One region of the Aggregatibacter sp. genome, then DNA from elsewhere that is predicted to be linked to it. Evidence: riboswitches for the same ligand, from Rfam matches in the RefSeq annotation. Region 1 holds a riboswitch; each other region holds the start of a gene.
The links. A riboswitch is a leader RNA that binds a small molecule or an ion and turns the genes downstream of it on or off. The one in region 1 is predicted to bind thiamine pyrophosphate.
Positions count from the first base shown of each region.

Region 2: linked by a shared signal. The riboswitch ahead of ACO5E4_RS06930 (ABC transporter substrate-binding protein) and the one ahead of ACO5E4_RS00385 (ABC transporter ATP-binding protein) in region 1 are both predicted to bind thiamine pyrophosphate.
Region 3: linked by a shared signal. The riboswitch ahead of thiE (thiamine phosphate synthase) and the one ahead of ACO5E4_RS00385 (ABC transporter ATP-binding protein) in region 1 are both predicted to bind thiamine pyrophosphate.
Region 4: linked by a shared signal. The riboswitch ahead of thiD (bifunctional hydroxymethylpyrimidine kinase/phosphomethylpyrimidine kinase) and the one ahead of ACO5E4_RS00385 (ABC transporter ATP-binding protein) in region 1 are both predicted to bind thiamine pyrophosphate.

Region 1 covers NZ_DBHLAR010000002.1:2,611-6,539, forward strand. Annotated here, with positions in the region: gene tenA (thiaminase II) at 1-318, opposite strand, end outside; gene ACO5E4_RS00380 (ABC transporter permease) at 327-1,073, opposite strand; gene ACO5E4_RS00385 (ABC transporter ATP-binding protein) at 1,070-1,792, opposite strand; TPP riboswitch at 1,864-1,951, opposite strand; gene lspA (signal peptidase II) at 2,129-2,629, shown strand; gene ispH (4-hydroxy-3-methylbut-2-enyl diphosphate reductase) at 2,626-3,570, shown strand; gene ACO5E4_RS00400 (autotransporter family protein) at 3,753-3,929, opposite strand, start outside.
Region 2 covers NZ_DBHLAR010000009.1:41,673-45,601, reverse strand. Annotated here, with positions in the region: gene ACO5E4_RS06940 (EmrA/EmrK family multidrug efflux transporter periplasmic adaptor subunit) at 1-882, shown strand, start outside; gene ACO5E4_RS06935 (DHA2 family efflux MFS transporter permease subunit) at 895-2,409, shown strand; TPP riboswitch at 2,477-2,579, shown strand; gene ACO5E4_RS06930 (ABC transporter substrate-binding protein) at 2,663-3,718, shown strand; gene ACO5E4_RS06925 (helix-turn-helix domain-containing protein) at 3,872-3,929, shown strand, end outside.
Region 3 covers NZ_DBHLAR010000011.1:181,069-184,997, reverse strand. Annotated here, with positions in the region: gene brnQ (branched-chain amino acid transport system II carrier protein) at 1-168, opposite strand, end outside; gene pyrG (glutamine hydrolyzing CTP synthase) at 396-2,030, shown strand; TPP riboswitch at 2,173-2,272, shown strand; gene thiE (thiamine phosphate synthase) at 2,331-2,993, shown strand; gene eno (phosphopyruvate hydratase) at 3,195-3,929, shown strand, end outside.
Region 4 covers NZ_DBHLAR010000010.1:46,912-50,840, forward strand. Annotated here, with positions in the region: gene thiP (thiamine/thiamine pyrophosphate ABC transporter permease ThiP) at 1-161, opposite strand, end outside; gene thiB (thiamine ABC transporter substrate binding subunit) at 170-1,174, opposite strand; gene thiD (bifunctional hydroxymethylpyrimidine kinase/phosphomethylpyrimidine kinase) at 1,196-2,005, opposite strand; TPP riboswitch at 2,133-2,220, opposite strand; gene glnE (bifunctional [glutamate--ammonia ligase]-adenylyl-L-tyrosine phosphorylase/[glutamate--ammonia-ligase] adenylyltransferase) at 2,365-3,929, shown strand, end outside.

The sequences.
Region 1 (3,929 bases):
ACAGGCGGCGCTTTCTTGGGTGGAAAATATTTCCGCTTCACTGATGCCCCATTGTTGGCAATAGGCCAAATGCAATTGAATTTCCTGACAAATACTTTCAAGGCTTTTTCGAGGTATTTCCATTTGGCTAAAGTTTTTGGCTTTAAAGATAGCTAACGCAAAAGCACGGCTGTAATGAAACAGGTAAAGGTAATCCTGCTTTAAATAATGACGAAAGCATTCGGGCGGCAAGGTGCCACAGGCCAATTGTTTGACAAAGTCATGTTCTACATACTGTTGCCAATAAGGCTGGGCGTTTTTAATCAGTTGGTTGAGCATTTTTCCTCCTAATGCACATAACTGACCCACGGCAGAGCTTTACGCAGTAATTTATCCACGACGAAATAAAGGCAAAGCGCCATGAGCAAAAGTAAAAAGAGTGCCGCAAACATCAAGTCGATTTGCATTCGGGCATTGGCTTGCAACATTAAATAGCCTAATCCTTCCGAAGAACCGACCCATTCCCCCACAATGGCGCCAATGGGCGCAATGGAGACGGCAATGCGTAATCCTGACGCTAATGCGGGCAACGCCGCAGGTAAACGGACTTTCAATAGCATCGCTGCCGGTGAAATACGTAAGGTTTGGGCAAGTTGAAGCCATGGTTTCGGCGTGTTGCGTAGGCCGTCATAGCAGGCCGCCGTGACGGGAAAATAGATAATCAAAATCGCCATGGTGATTTTGGATGCCATGCCATAACCGAGCCATAATACGAGCAGTGGCGCGATGGCAAACACCGGAATGGCTTGTGAAATCACTAATAATGGCATTAAGAAAGCCGAGATTTTGCGGGAAAGGGTGATCAGTAGCGCAGAAGATAGTCCGAATAGAAAACCGAAAACTAAGCCTAACAGAATTTCCAACAACGTAATTTGGGCATGCATAAACAGCAAGTCTGCTTGCGTTATTAATCGTTGCCATACGGAGAATGGGGCAGGCAATAAGTAGGGTGGCACATCAAACAGACTAATGATGCCTTGCCATAACGAAATTAACAGAGCGCTTAATAAAATGAGACGGGCGATTTTCTTCATGTTGGCTCCGCCATTAGTTGTTCGATAAGTCTATTTTGTAGCGCCCACAGTGCCTCTAGGTGAAGCTGATGGGGCTTTATGGGATCTAATTGAGCGACCTGTTTTATTTGCACCGGTTGTCCTTGTAATACATAAATTTTTTCCCCTAAACGAATAGCTTCTTGTGGATCATGGGTCACCAAAATCACGGTTTTTCCTTGTAGCAGTTCGCAGGCGAGATTTTGTAACTGTAAACGGGTGACTGCATCCAAGGCAGAAAAGGGTTCGTCCATTAAAATTAAATCGGCATCTTGCATTAAGGTACGCGCCAGTGCCACCCGTTGCCGTTGACCACCGGAAAGCTGATAGCAAGGTTTATGCCAATGATCTGCCATGCCGACGGCATGTAATAGTTCTTTGGCTTTCTCTTGGGTTTTAGTATTTTTCTGACCGTGGAGGTGCTGTGCCAACTGCACGTTATCCAACACGGAAAGCCAGGGAAACAAACTGTCTTGCTGTGCCAACCAAGCCGCTTTGATGTGAGGAGCAAATTGGATATGCCCTTGGGTAATTGCGGATTGTTCTAACCCCGCAATGGCGCGTAATAAAGTGGATTTCCCCACACCGGAGCGCCCGAGCAACACAACCCATTCTCCTTGTTCTACGCAAAAATGGAGATCGACAAACAACGGCTTGTGATCTAATTGCAAGCACAGATGTTGTATATCGAGACAATGCATCGCAGGCTAACTTAGCGCGAGAGGCAGAAAAGTGCGGTGGATTTTAAGAATGTTTTTAAAAAGAATAGCGATATGGACATGATTTAGTTTCCTACGTCAGTGTTAACTGTTTCAGGTTCACGGGTATTATCTCAGCCAATGGCACCCCGACTAATAATAGCGCAGAGTCTATCGAAAAAGAGCTGGAAAAACAAATTGTGCTGTTCAATTTTGTGATCTCCATCATAGAGAAATTCTGTTCTTTCATGATGTTCCAAATCAGTTTTTCTGTATAAAACCTTGCCTTGTGCTAGAATGGCGACCTAATTTTGATCATGATTTTATTTAGGAAATATTATGTCCCAACACAAATCCGGGCTCTCTTTTCTCTGGCTAAGTGCGGTCGCTTTTTTGCTTGATTTGCTGACAAAGTACATTGTGGTACAAAAATTTGATTTGTATGAAAGCGTGAATGTTCTGCCGGTGTTTAATCTCACTTATGTGCGCAATTATGGCGCGGCATTCAGCTTTTTGGCGGATCACGATGGTTGGCAAAAATATTTCTTTATTCTGTTGGCGATAGGTATTTCCCTTATGCTGGCATATTTCATGAAGAAAAATCGTGCCAATCAAACATTACAAAATGCCGCCTACGCGCTCATTATTGGTGGTGCACTTGCCAATATGGTCGATCGTGCCTACAACGGTTTTGTGGTGGATTTCTTTGATTTTTATTGGGATATTTATCATTATCCGGTGTTTAATGTGGCGGATATTGCCATTTGTATCGGCGCCGGTTTACTGGCATTAGATGCCTTTAAAGGTGATAAGAACAAACAAAAGAGCGGTCAAAAATGAAGATAATTTTAGCCAACCCACGCGGTTTTTGTGCCGGCGTCGATCGTGCCATCAGTATTGTTGAGCTGGCGTTGGAAATTCACGGTGCGCCGATTTATGTCCGTCATGAAGTGGTGCATAATCGCTTCGTGGTGAATGGATTACGTGAACGCGGTGCCATTTTTGTCGAAGAACTGAGTGAAGTGCCGGACGGCGCGATAGTCATTTTCTCCGCCCACGGAGTGTCTCAAGCAGTACGTCAAGAAGCCAAAGATCGCCGCTTGAAAGTCTTTGATGCCACTTGTCCGTTGGTGACCAAAGTACATATGCAGGTGGCGCGCGCCAGTAGAAAAGGCACGAAAGCGATTCTCATCGGGCATAAAGGTCACCCGGAAGTGGAAGGCACCATGGGGCAATATAGCAATCACGAAGGTGGCATTTATCTCATTGAAAGTATTGAGGATATCGCTAATCTCCCCGTAAGCCACAACGATGATTTAACCTTTATGACACAAACCACGCTGTCTTTAGATGACACGGCGGACACCATCAGTGCATTAAAAGAAAAATACCCTGCGATTCAAGGTCCACATAAAAACGACATTTGTTATGCTACAACCAATCGTCAACAAGCGGTGCGCGAACTGGCAAAACAATCGGATTTAGTGGTCGTGGTCGGCTCCAAAAATTCCTCTAACTCTAACCGTTTGGCAGAGTTGGCTTCTCGAATGGGGGTGGCGTCTAAGTTAATTGATGATCCCAATGATATTCAGCTGGATTGGTTTAACGGCGTACAAACCATTGGTGTCACTGCAGGGGCTTCCGCGCCGGAAGAATTAGTGCAATCGGTGATTGCGCGTATGAAAGCATTTGGCGTCACGGAAGTGGAAGAATTACAAGGCTTAGAAGAAAATATGTTCTTTGAAGTGCCAAAAGAATTGCGTGTAAAAGAGGTGAGTTAATTCTCTCCAACACTCGCCAAAAATGAAAAGAAAGTGCGGTCAATATTTGAAACATTTTGAATATTGACCGCACTTTTTCTTTATTAAAAAAGCAACAAAAGCAAAAGTGTAAAAAAAGCGGATAAATGTTATTGCCATTTATCCGCTTTAATAAGATTAACTTACGTTAATTCACACTTGGATTACCAAGAATATTTAATGCCAACAGAGCCTTTATAGCCTTGACGTTTTGCGCCACTTAAAGAGTGTTCGTAGCGAACGTCTGCATAAATATGTGAGTTAGCACTGGTTGCAAGTTGAGTACCTACACCAAATTCACCCCAAGTTTTCGCAAATTTTTCATTGATGTTATCTGCACC
Region 2 (3,929 bases), on a different contig from region 1:
CAACTGAGTTTCAGCCAAGCACAAAATACCTTGGCAAGTGCAGTACGCCAAATGTCGCAGCTTGGCTACACCGTGAAACAACTGGAAGCAACGGTTCAAGCCAACCAAACGGCGTTGACGAAAGCACAAGGCGATTTAGTGCGCCGTGAACAGTTAGGAAAAAGCGGAGCGATTGATAAAGAATCGCTACAACACGCCAGAGAAGCGGTAATGACAGCGGAAGCCAACTTAAACGCCGTGAAAAACCAACTTGCTGCCAATAAATCCTTATTAATGAATGTGCCTCTGAAAGAGCAGCCGGAAATTCAAAAAGCCATCAGTTCGGTCAAACAGGCGTGGCTCAATTTGCAACGCACGAAAATCACCAGCCCGGTCGATGGCTATGTGGCACGCCGAAGCACACAAGTGGGACAAAAAGTTGCCGTGGGTAGTGCGCTAATGGCAATTATTTCCAACGAACAAATGTGGGTGGATGCCAATTTCAAAGAAACACAATTAAAAGATATGCGAATCGGGCAACCGGTGAAATTATCCTTTGATTTATACGGTCATGATGTGAAATTTGATGGCAAAGTAGAAGGTATCGAAATGGGAACCGGCAGCGCATTTTCTTTGCTCCCTGCCCAGAATGCCACCGGTAACTGGATCAAAGTGGTGCAACGTGTGCCTGTACGTATCAGCTTAGATGCACAACAAATCGCTAACTACCCGTTGCGTATGGGCTTATCTACCTTGGTTGAAGTGAATATTTCAGATACCCGTGGTGAAATGTTATCGCAACAAAAACGTACTGCGCCGCTCTATTCCACCAATACGTTGAATTATGATCAAAGTGCGGTGGAAAATCTCATCGAAAAAATTATTCGCGACAATACAAACTAAGGTTTGCCCATCATGCAAAAACCTATTGAAGGTGCTGCCCTTGGCATCATTACGTTAGCGCTGTCTCTTGCCACGTTCATGCAAGTATTGGATTCCACCATTGCAAACGTGGCGATCCCCACGATTTCGGGCGATCTCGGCGCATCGTTCAGCCAAGGCACTTGGGTGATTACCTCTTTCGGCGTCGCCAATGCGATTTCTATTCCGATTACCGGCTGGCTTGCCAAACGTTTTGGGGAAGTAAAATTATTCCTCATTTCCACCGCACTTTTTGTTTTAGCCTCTTGGTTATGCGGCATTTCCCATAGCTTGGAAATGTTGATTCTATGCCGTATTTTCCAAGGATTAGCGGCAGGCCCGATTATTCCGCTGTCTCAGAGTTTGCTACTCAATAACTATCCTTCGGAAAAACGGGGCATGGCATTGGCATTTTGGGCAATGACCATTGTAGTTGCACCGATTTTCGGTCCCATTCTCGGTGGTTGGATCAGTGATAATTTACATTGGGGGTGGATCTTCTTTATTAATGTGCCCGTTGGACTGTTCATTATCAGTACCAGTTGGAAAATATTAATGCCACGAGAAAGTAAAATTCAGCACCAACCTATTGATACGGTGGGACTAGTCTTATTGGTGTTAGGCGTAGGCTGCTTGCAATTAATGCTGGATCAAGGACGTGAGCAGGATTGGTTTAACTCCACTGAAATCATTATCCTTGCCGTCATTTCCGCCGTAACCTTAACCGCGCTTGTCATTTGGGAACTGACGGACGACAACCCTGTGGTGGATATTTCCTTATTCAAGCAACGCAATTTCACTGTGGGCTGTTTATCCACCAGCTTGGCATTTTTAATTTACCTCGGCTCCGTCGTATTAATTCCCTTGTTGTTGCAACAGGTTTTTGGCTACACCGCCACTTGGGCCGGCTTAGCATCAGCGCCCGTAGGACTGTTCCCGATTTTGTTATCCCCTCTTATCGGTAAGTTTGGACATAAAATCGATATGCGTATTTTGGTGACCATCAGCTTTGTAGTCTATGCCGTTACCTTTTATTGGCGTGCCGTTACCTTTGAACCGGGCATGAGCTTTGCCGATGTGGCACTGCCGCAAATGGTACAAGGGTTAGCTGTTGCCTGTTTCTTCATGCCGCTCACCACCATTACGCTGTCTGATTTACCGGCGCACAAAATGGCCTCAGCTTCCAGTTTGTTTAACTTTTTGCGAACCCTCGCCGGTTCTATCGGCACTTCCCTTACTACATTCTTGTGGTATAACCGTGAAGCCGTTCACCACTCACAACTGACTGAAGCCATTACCCCGTATAACCCGAACGCACAACAGTATTACCAGATGATGGAGCGTTTTGGCATGGGCGAAGAACAAACCTCTTCTCTGCTTGCCCGTAACATTACATCGCAAGGGTTTATCATCGGCGCCAACGAGATTTTTTGGTTATCTGCCGTGCTGTTTTTGGTGTTATTTATATTGGTCTGGTTTGCCAAACCGCCTTTTGGAAACCGACATTAAAGTGCGGTCCCCAAAAGAAATATTTTTCACTTTTATTTACAAATCAATAACAAACGCCTATAGTAATGCGCGTTAGTCGGGGTGCTCCGTTAGCTTAAATAATGGAGCTGAGAAATACCCGTGAACCTGATACAGTTAGCACTGACGTAGGAAACTAATGCACTTCACTCTGCTTCCATGGCTTATTTCGGCCGATTTTCCCCGTTGAGTTGTTAGCTGGTTTTGTTTTTCAATCTCACCAAGGATTAACTCAATGACCAAGCTTTCTAAAAATTATTCTCCCCTAAAAACATCCTTAAAAACGACCGCACTTTGCTTACTCCCAATGCTGTTTTATACACACAACGCCCAAGCAGAAGGCAAACTGACCATTTATTGCAGCGTGCAAAATGTGACCTGCGAAAAAGTCACGAAACGCTTTGCCGAAAAATACAACGTGGATGCTCAATTTGTACGAAACAGCACCGGCACCGTGCTCGGTAAAATCAAAGCAGAAAAAGAAAATCCACAAGCCGATGTATGGTTTGGCGGCACATTTGAACCGCACTTACAAGCCGCCGACCAAGGTTTACTCGCGACATACCGCTCACCATTACAAAAAAACATCATGCCACAATTTAAGAAATTAATGGATGAACGAGGCGATTACACGTCGATCATCTACTTAATGGAAGTCGCCATCGGCGTGAATACGGAAAAATTAAAACAGCTCAATATTCCGGAGCCAAAATGCTTTGCCGATTTACTCAAACCGGAATTCAAAAATCAAATTCAATATGCCGATCCCCGCGTGTCCGGCACAGGCTATTCTTTTCTGACGACATTAGTGCAGCTTTGGGGCGAAGAAAAAGCGTTTGATTACTTGAAAAAACTCAATGCTAATGTGGCACAATATTCCAAAAGCGGCTTAGCTACCGGCAATTTAGCTACCGGTGAAGTAGGCGTTGATATTGCCTTTATGCATGGCTATGTACGTGAAAAAGACAAAGGCGCACCGGTAAAAGGCATTTTACCTTGTGAAGGCGTGGGCTACACATTAGGATCGGTAAGCATCATCAAAGGCGCACGTAATCTAGAAAATGCCAAACACTTCGTAGATTTCGTCCTTGATACCGAAGCTCAAGAAATCCCATGGCGGGAGTCCGACTCTTACCAGATCCCTGCCAACATCTATGCGAAAGCGTCCCCCAAAGCCAGCGATCCAAGCAAATTAAAATTATTGGATATTGACTTCATCCGCTTTGGCGCTGACGCGGAAAGCAAACGCTTAATTGAGCGTTGGGTTGAAACAGTCAAAGGAGAAAAATAGTTGAGAGAAAAGTGCGGTGGAAATTTTAATTATTTATAGTTTATATCGCTCAAGATATAAAACATAAATTATACTTTACAAGATATAAAACAAACTTTATACTTCATAGCGTATAAAATAATTTCTATACGCTATAGCGTATGAGGAGTCACCATGGTTATCACCACCGCAAAAATGCTTTCTCATGTAATTCGTGAATTTCGCTATCAAG
Region 3 (3,929 bases), on a different contig from region 1:
GGTGATAAATGGCATTAACACGCCAGTCACTACAAAACCTAATGCCGCTGTCGCCCAATGTTGTCCCGCAGTGTAACCTTCCATCGGTGGAAAAATAATGTTTCCCGCCCCTAAAAACAGGGCAAAAATCATCATACCCAAAACAATAATATCTTTACGTGAAAACATAATAAATTTCTCTTTTGTTATAAAAATTCGGCGGATTTTACACCAAAAATGGCGAATTTCGTAATAAAACATAAAAAAGTGTGATATTTTTCCACCGCACTTTCTGTCAAATCCGCAAGCCCGGCAATTGAGTTCATTCTGCCTTTGTTGTAAACTACGCTCCCGTCTTGATAGATTATATTTATCCTAATTTTCCATCCATCCCAATAGCAACAAATAGGTTTCTTATGGCTACCAATTATATTTTCGTCACAGGCGGCGTAGTTTCTTCGCTTGGTAAAGGCATTGCAGCGGCATCACTTGCGGCAATCTTAGAAGCGCGTGGTTTAAACGTCACGATTATGAAACTTGACCCTTATATCAACGTCGATCCGGGCACCATGAGCCCAACCCAGCACGGTGAAGTTTTCGTGACCCAAGACGGTGCAGAAACCGATTTAGATTTAGGCCATTATGAGCGTTTTATTCGCACCAAAATGACCAAGCGTAACAACTTCACGACCGGTAAAATCTATTCCGAAGTGTTACGCAAAGAGCGTCGCGGTGACTATCTCGGCGCGACCATTCAAGTGATTCCACACATTACCAACGAAATTAAAGCGCGCGTGATTGATGGCGCCGCAGGGCATGATGTGGCCATCGTAGAAGTAGGTGGCACCGTGGGCGATATCGAATCCCTCCCGTTCTTGGAAGCCTTGCGCCAACTTGCCGTACAAGTGGGACGTGAACGCACGATTTTCATGCATTTAACGCTTGTTCCTTATATTCCGACCGCCGGCGAAGTCAAAACCAAACCGACGCAACATTCCGTGAAAGAATTGTTGTCCATCGGGATTCAACCGGATGTGCTAATTTGCCGTTCCGACCGCATGATTCCACCGAATGAACGCGCGAAAATCGCGTTATTCTGTAACGTGCCGGAACGCGCCGTGATTTCATTGAAAGATGTGTCTTCCATTTACCAAATTCCGGCACTCTTGAAATCTCAAGGATTGGATGATTTTATTTGCAATCGTTTCCACTTAACTTGTCCGGAAGCCGATTTATCTGAATGGGAACAAGTGTTGTATCAACAAGCCAACCCGACAGGCGATGTCACCATTGGGATGGTAGGTAAATACACCGAATTGCCTGATGCCTATAAATCCGTAAACGAAGCGTTAAAACACGCCGGTTTGAAAAATCGCTTGAACGTCAACATCAAATACATCGACTCACAGGATGTGGAAACCAAAGGCGTAGACATCTTAAAAGGTTTAGACGGTATTTTAGTGCCGGGTGGCTTCGGCTATCGCGGTGTTGAAGGCAAAATTCTGACTGCCCAATATGCCCGTGAAAACAACATTCCGTATTTAGGCATTTGCTTAGGCATGCAAGTGGCGTTAATCGAATTTGCTCGTAATGTTGCCGGCATGAGCCATGCAAACTCTTCCGAATTTGACCGCACTTGTGAACAACCTGTGGTGGGATTAATTACCGAATGGCAAAATGCAGAAGGCAATACGGAAGTCCGCAGCGATGAATCTGATTTAGGTGGCACCATGCGTCTTGGCGCACAAAAATGCCATTTAGTAGAAGGCAGTTTAGCACGCAAATTATATGGTGCTGAAACTATCGAAGAGCGTCATCGTCACCGTTACGAAGTTAATAATGTCTTGCTTCCACAAATCGAAAAAGCCGGCTTGAAAGTGACCGGTTTATCCGCCGATAAAAAACTGGTGGAAATTATTGAAGTGCCTAATCACCCTTGGTTTGTTGCTTGCCAATTCCACCCGGAATTCACCTCCACGCCACGTGATGGGCATCCATTATTCGAAGGCTTTGTGAAAGCGGCAAAAACCAATCAGAAAAAATCCGACTAACGGCTTTCTGAAAAATTGAAATAAAAGTGCGGTCAGAAAAACTCTTAGATTTTTGACCGCACTTTTTGTTTACTCTCCGTGATCCACTTCACAAAAAATGGCTTATCCCCTTGTTATGACTCTTGCCTTTCACTATATTGAAACCCTCTTGTCGGAGTGCCGGAAGGCTGAGATCGCAATGAACGCGAGATCCGTGGAACCTGTGGGTTAATCCCCACGTAGGGAACAAGTTACCACCAGTTTGCATTTCATCACGCCTTCTACACAAGCCACTTTTTCTTCACCTTATCGGAGATTACCATGTCGGAAGCCGTGTCTCATTTATCAGAAATAACCCCACCCAACGCCCCTTTTGCGCCCACTGAATTTAAGTTGGGATTGTATGTTATCTTGGACAGTTATGAATGGGTTGAACGGCTCATTCACGCCGGAGTGAAAACCTTGCAAATTCGCATTAAAGATCGCTCAGCGGAACAAGCAGAAGAGGAAATCGCCCGCTGCATTGCCTTAGCCAAACAGCATCAAGTACGGTTATTTGTAGATGATTTTTGGCAGTTGGCAATTAAGTATCAGGCTTACGGCGTCCATCTTGGGCAAGAGGATCTACTCACGGCCGATTTAAACGCCATCCAACAAGCGGGACTGCGTCTCGGTGTTTCCACCCACAACCAGGAAGAAGTCGATCTGGTGTTACCGTTGCGTCCGTCCTATATTGCCCTCGGGCATATTTTCCCAACGCAAACCAAAGCGATGCCTTCATCGCCTCAAGGCATTGCCAATTTAGCGGCACAGGTGAAAAACGTAGGTAAGATACCGACCGTCGCCATCGGGGGTATTTGTGCTTCGCATTTTCCTGATATTTTACCCACCGGAGTGGGCAGCATTGCTGTGATTTCTGCCGTCACCAAGGCACAAGACTGGCAAAGTGCGGTGAAAAATTTACTGCAATATTTTGCCGAATAATGGCGCATTTTCGTTTACATTGATGGTGAAATAGCGCGAAAAATTTATCTTAAAATTGAACCGCACTTAAGATGACGGAAAACATGGCGTAAAATCAATTTGTCAGTAGTTTTTGCAAGACAAAAGAACAAAATAGCTTTATGATACCGACGTTTTTAGAGCAAACTAACCCGTTTTAATTAACTTAATGAGGAAAATAAAATGGCAAAAATCGTTAAAGTCATTGGTCGCGAAATTATCGACTCTCGTGGTAACCCAACAGTGGAAGCCGAAGTGCATTTAGAAGGCGGATTCGTCGGTCTTGCTGCGGCGCCATCAGGTGCATCGACCGGTTCTCGTGAAGCCTTAGAATTACGTGACGGCGACAAATCTCGTTTCTTAGGTAAAGGTGTATTGAAAGCGGTTGCCGCAGTAAACGGCCCGATTGCTGAAGCCATTCTTGGTAAAGAGGCGTCTAATCAAGCGGAAATCGACCAAATCATGATCGATTTAGACGGCACGGAGAACAAATCTAACTTCGGTGCAAACGCTATCTTAGCGGTATCCTTAGCAAACGCAAAAGCAGCCGCAGCGTCTAAAGGTTTACCACTTTACGCTTACATCGCAGAACTTAACGGTACGCCAGGCGTTTACTCTATGCCATTACCAATGATGAACATCATCAACGGTGGTGAACACGCCGACAACAACGTTGATATCCAAGAATTCATGATCCAACCGGTTGGCGCAAAAACCTTACGTGAAGCCCTTCGTATCGGTGCTGAAGTATTCCACAACCTTGCGAAAGTCTTAAAATCTAAAGGCATGAGCACAGCGGTTGGTGATGAAGGTGGTTTCGCACCAAACCTAGCCTCTAATGCTGACGCATTAGCCTGTATCAAAGAAGCAGTAGAAAAAGCAGGTTATGTATTAGGTAAAGACGTGACTTTAGCCATG
Region 4 (3,929 bases), on a different contig from region 1:
CACTGAAATTCAGTGCCCTGCGCCAACACGGCATGCATGGCAAAGCCATAAAGCAACGAAATCAGCAAAATAACGCTAACTCCGCCCACATAATGACGCGGGCGGAATTGCGGGCTAGAAAAAAATAAGCGGGTAAACAATGAACGAGACAACCAAAACATCGTTCAACTTATTTAGTTAATGTGGTTTGCCATTGATTAATCCAACTCCGCAACGTTTCTGGGCTAATATTGGAGGTATTCAAAAAAGACTGCTTCAACACAGTTTCTTTTAGGGCATCAAAGTGCGGTTCAACCGGCGCTTGGATCACCGGGAACATCACGTTTGCCGTGACAATCGGCTTTTGCGCTTCCGGTGTCAGTAAAAAATCCATGAAATGATCAGCACATTGATTTTTATGCTCTGCGATTCGCGCTGCCAATTCTACTTGCATCACATTGCCTTCAGCAAACGTGGTTGCCGCATAATTCTCTTTATTTTCAAATAATTGATGGTATAACGGCGAAGTGGTGTAACTTAATACGACATCTGCCTCCCCTTTCAAGAATGCGCCGTAAGTGTCAGACCAGCCCTTGCCCACCGTAACTGTGTGTTTGGCAAGTTGTTGCCAGGCTTGCGCCACTTGGTCTGCCGGATAAACCGTATTCATCCACACTAACAACCCCCGTCCCACGCTGCTGGTGCGCGGATCTTGATAGATCACACGTAAATCTTCACGCTCTACCAATTCTTTTAGGCTTTTCGGTGGATTTTTCACTTTATTTTTGTCATAGACAAAGGCGTATGTGCCGAAATCGTAAGGCAAGAACGTGTTATCCGTCCATTGATTTGGCAAAGAAAGTTGGCTTAAGTCGATGCTATTTGAATCAAATAATTGGCTTTTTTTCGCTTCATCCAATACAAAATTATCCAAGCCTAACACGATATCCGCTTTGGTTTTATGCCCTTCCAGACGCACGCGGTTAAACAACGTGCCGCCGCTTTCAAATGGCATATAATTCACCTTGCAAAGTGGGAATTGCTGTTCAAATGCTTGTTTTATTTTCGGGCCGGCGCCCCAATCAGACGTAAAAGAATCGTAAGTATAAATATTCACGGTTTCTTCATAATGATTCGCCAATGCGGTGCCGGCGCATAAAGAAAGTGCGGTCAAAATTAACGTTGTTTTTTTCATGTGTCTGTTCCTCAGTCTAAATTACATTTTATTTTGATAAGCCCAATGATTAGTTGGCCCATGTCCATGACCGATATTTAACGGATGGCTGATTGCCGCCGTAATGTAGTCTTTTGCGGTTTTAATCGCCTGTTCCACGGAAACGCCTTTGGCAAGCTCCGCCGTCATACAAGCGGAGAACGTGCAACCCGTACCATGGGTTTGCGCTGTCGCATAACGTGGACTTTCTAAAGTAAATTGCACATCAGGGGTAAAAACCCAATCGCGACATACCGCACTTTGTGAATGCGCGCTGTGTCCGCCTTTAATCACCACCGTTTTCACACCTCGTTCCTGTAAAATTTTCGCCGCGTGTTGCGCCGTTTGATCGTCCATGACCTCCACGCCTGTCAGAGCCTTGGCTTCCGGCAAGTTCGGCGTAATCACATCTGCTAACGGCAATAAAAATGTATTCAAAGAATCGACCGCACTTTGTTGCAACAACGGCGCACCGCCTTTGGCGATCATAACAGGATCTAACACCAACGTACCGAAGTGATACTGATTTAATGCCTCAGCGACACATTCGATAATCTCTGCTGTGCCTAACATACCGATTTTAAAGGCGCTAATCGTGAAATCATCAGCAATCGCTTTCAGCTGGCTTTGAATAGTTTGAAGGGGGATGGCGTGAATATCAAAGACGCCTAAGGTGTTTTGCGCCGTGACGGCCGTAATCACCGAAGTACCAAACACACCTCGCATTTGAAATGTTTTTAAATCTGCCTGAATTCCGGCGCCACCACCGCTATCTGACCCAGCAATGGTCAACGCTTGCGCGACTTTACTCATAACGTCCTCCGCCATTTACCGGCACAGAACGACAAAACTCATATTGCATCATTGTTCCTTTTTTAATGAAAAAAGATAATCAGCAATAATGACGAATGAAGAAGATGTGGAGAAAAAGAAAGGAAGTATGATTTTCTCGTTAGTTTCCTACGTCAGTATTAACTGTATCAGGTTCACGGGTATGATCTCAGCACAAAGCACCCCGACTAATAACGAGATTCAGTCTATCTATTTTGCTGAGGAAGGGCAAGGAGATTGTAATATATCGACACATAGTCGTCCGAAGTTGGCTGTTTCTCCCCTGAAATTTCCCCTATTTCATGCTAAAGTTTATGCACCATTTTTCATAAGGATTCACTATGTCTTTTGTTGCTCAATTTGCCGATAAACTCCGTTCTCTCGCCGAGGTTTTAATTCACTCTTTTCCGGAAAAATTCGATTCCACCTTGTTTGAACAAATCGAACAACAAAGAGAAGATCCCACAACGAATATCGGGCAAATGGCGGTGGCGGTGGCGATGTCGGATTTTGTGGCGGAGGCGTGGCAGAAACAGCCTGCGTTTTTAGCAAAATGTTGGGAAAAACTACCGCACTTTGAGGACTGTGACCAGTACGCCGAGCGGTTGGACGAGGTGTTACAGCATGTGCAAACGGAAGAACAGTTTTATCGAGAATTACGTCTGTTTCGCGCCCGTGAAATGGTGAAGCTGAGTGTTTGCCAAAGTCTCAATTTTGCCACGGTGGAACAGGTTTTTATTCGCTTGTCACAACTGGCGGAAAGTCTGATTATTGGTGCGCGCGATTGGCTTTATGTGCGGGCTTGTGAAGAAATGGGTACACCGATGGATGCGCAGGGCAACGCGCAGCAGTTATATATTCTCGGCATGGGTAAACTGGGCGGTTTTGAACTGAATTTTTCTTCCGACATTGATTTGATTTTTACTTATCCAAGCCAAGGGGAAACCGTGGGGGCGCGCCGAAGCGTAGATAATGCGAAGTTTTTCACCCGTTTGGGGCAACGCTTGATTAACGCGTTGGATCAATACACTGCCGATGGCTTTGTGTACCGCACGGATATGCGTTTACGTCCCTTTGGCGACAGCGGCGCGCTGGCACTCAGTTTTAACGCCATGGAACAGTATTATCAGGATCAAGGACGCGATTGGGAACGTTACGCCATGATCAAAGGTCGCATTTTAGGTGCGCAATCAACGGATCCGAATGTTGCCGTTTTACAGAATTTATTGCGCCCATTTGTGTATCGTCGCTACATTGATTTCAGTGTAATTCACGCGTTGCGTGAGATGAAACAAAAAATCGAACGCGAAGTGCGCCGCCGTAACCTCACAGATAACATCAAATTGGGCGCGGGTGGCATTCGTGAAATTGAGTTTATCGTGCAGGTTTTCCAGTTAATTCGCGGTGGGCGGGAAATTGCCTTGCAGCAGCACGAATTGCTGAATTTATTGCCGGAACTGAGCAGGCTGAATTTGATTTCCATCGAACAGGAATCCGATTTGCGCCATGCCTATTTATTTCTACGTCGCGCGGAAAATGTGCTGCAAGCCATCAAAGATCAACAAACCCAACAACTGCCCGAGAATGAATGGGATCGTCTACGTTTAATCTTCGCCTGCGCGGAATTTACCCAATGGGGTGCGCAACAAAAAAGTGTTTCCGTCACCTACCCGATTCACGATTGGGCGAGTTTTCTCACCGTGTTACAAGAACATCAGCGCAAAGTGCGGTCGGTTTTTCAGTCATTAATTGGCGATGAGCAAGAAGAAAATACGTCGGAAAATGCGTGGGAAGACTTCCTCGAAACGGATTTTGACGAACAAGAATTGCTCGGCATTTTGCAACAAAACGGCGTGCCGGAGACGGAACAAGATGCAGTGTTGGATCGCCTGTTGCAATTCCGCAA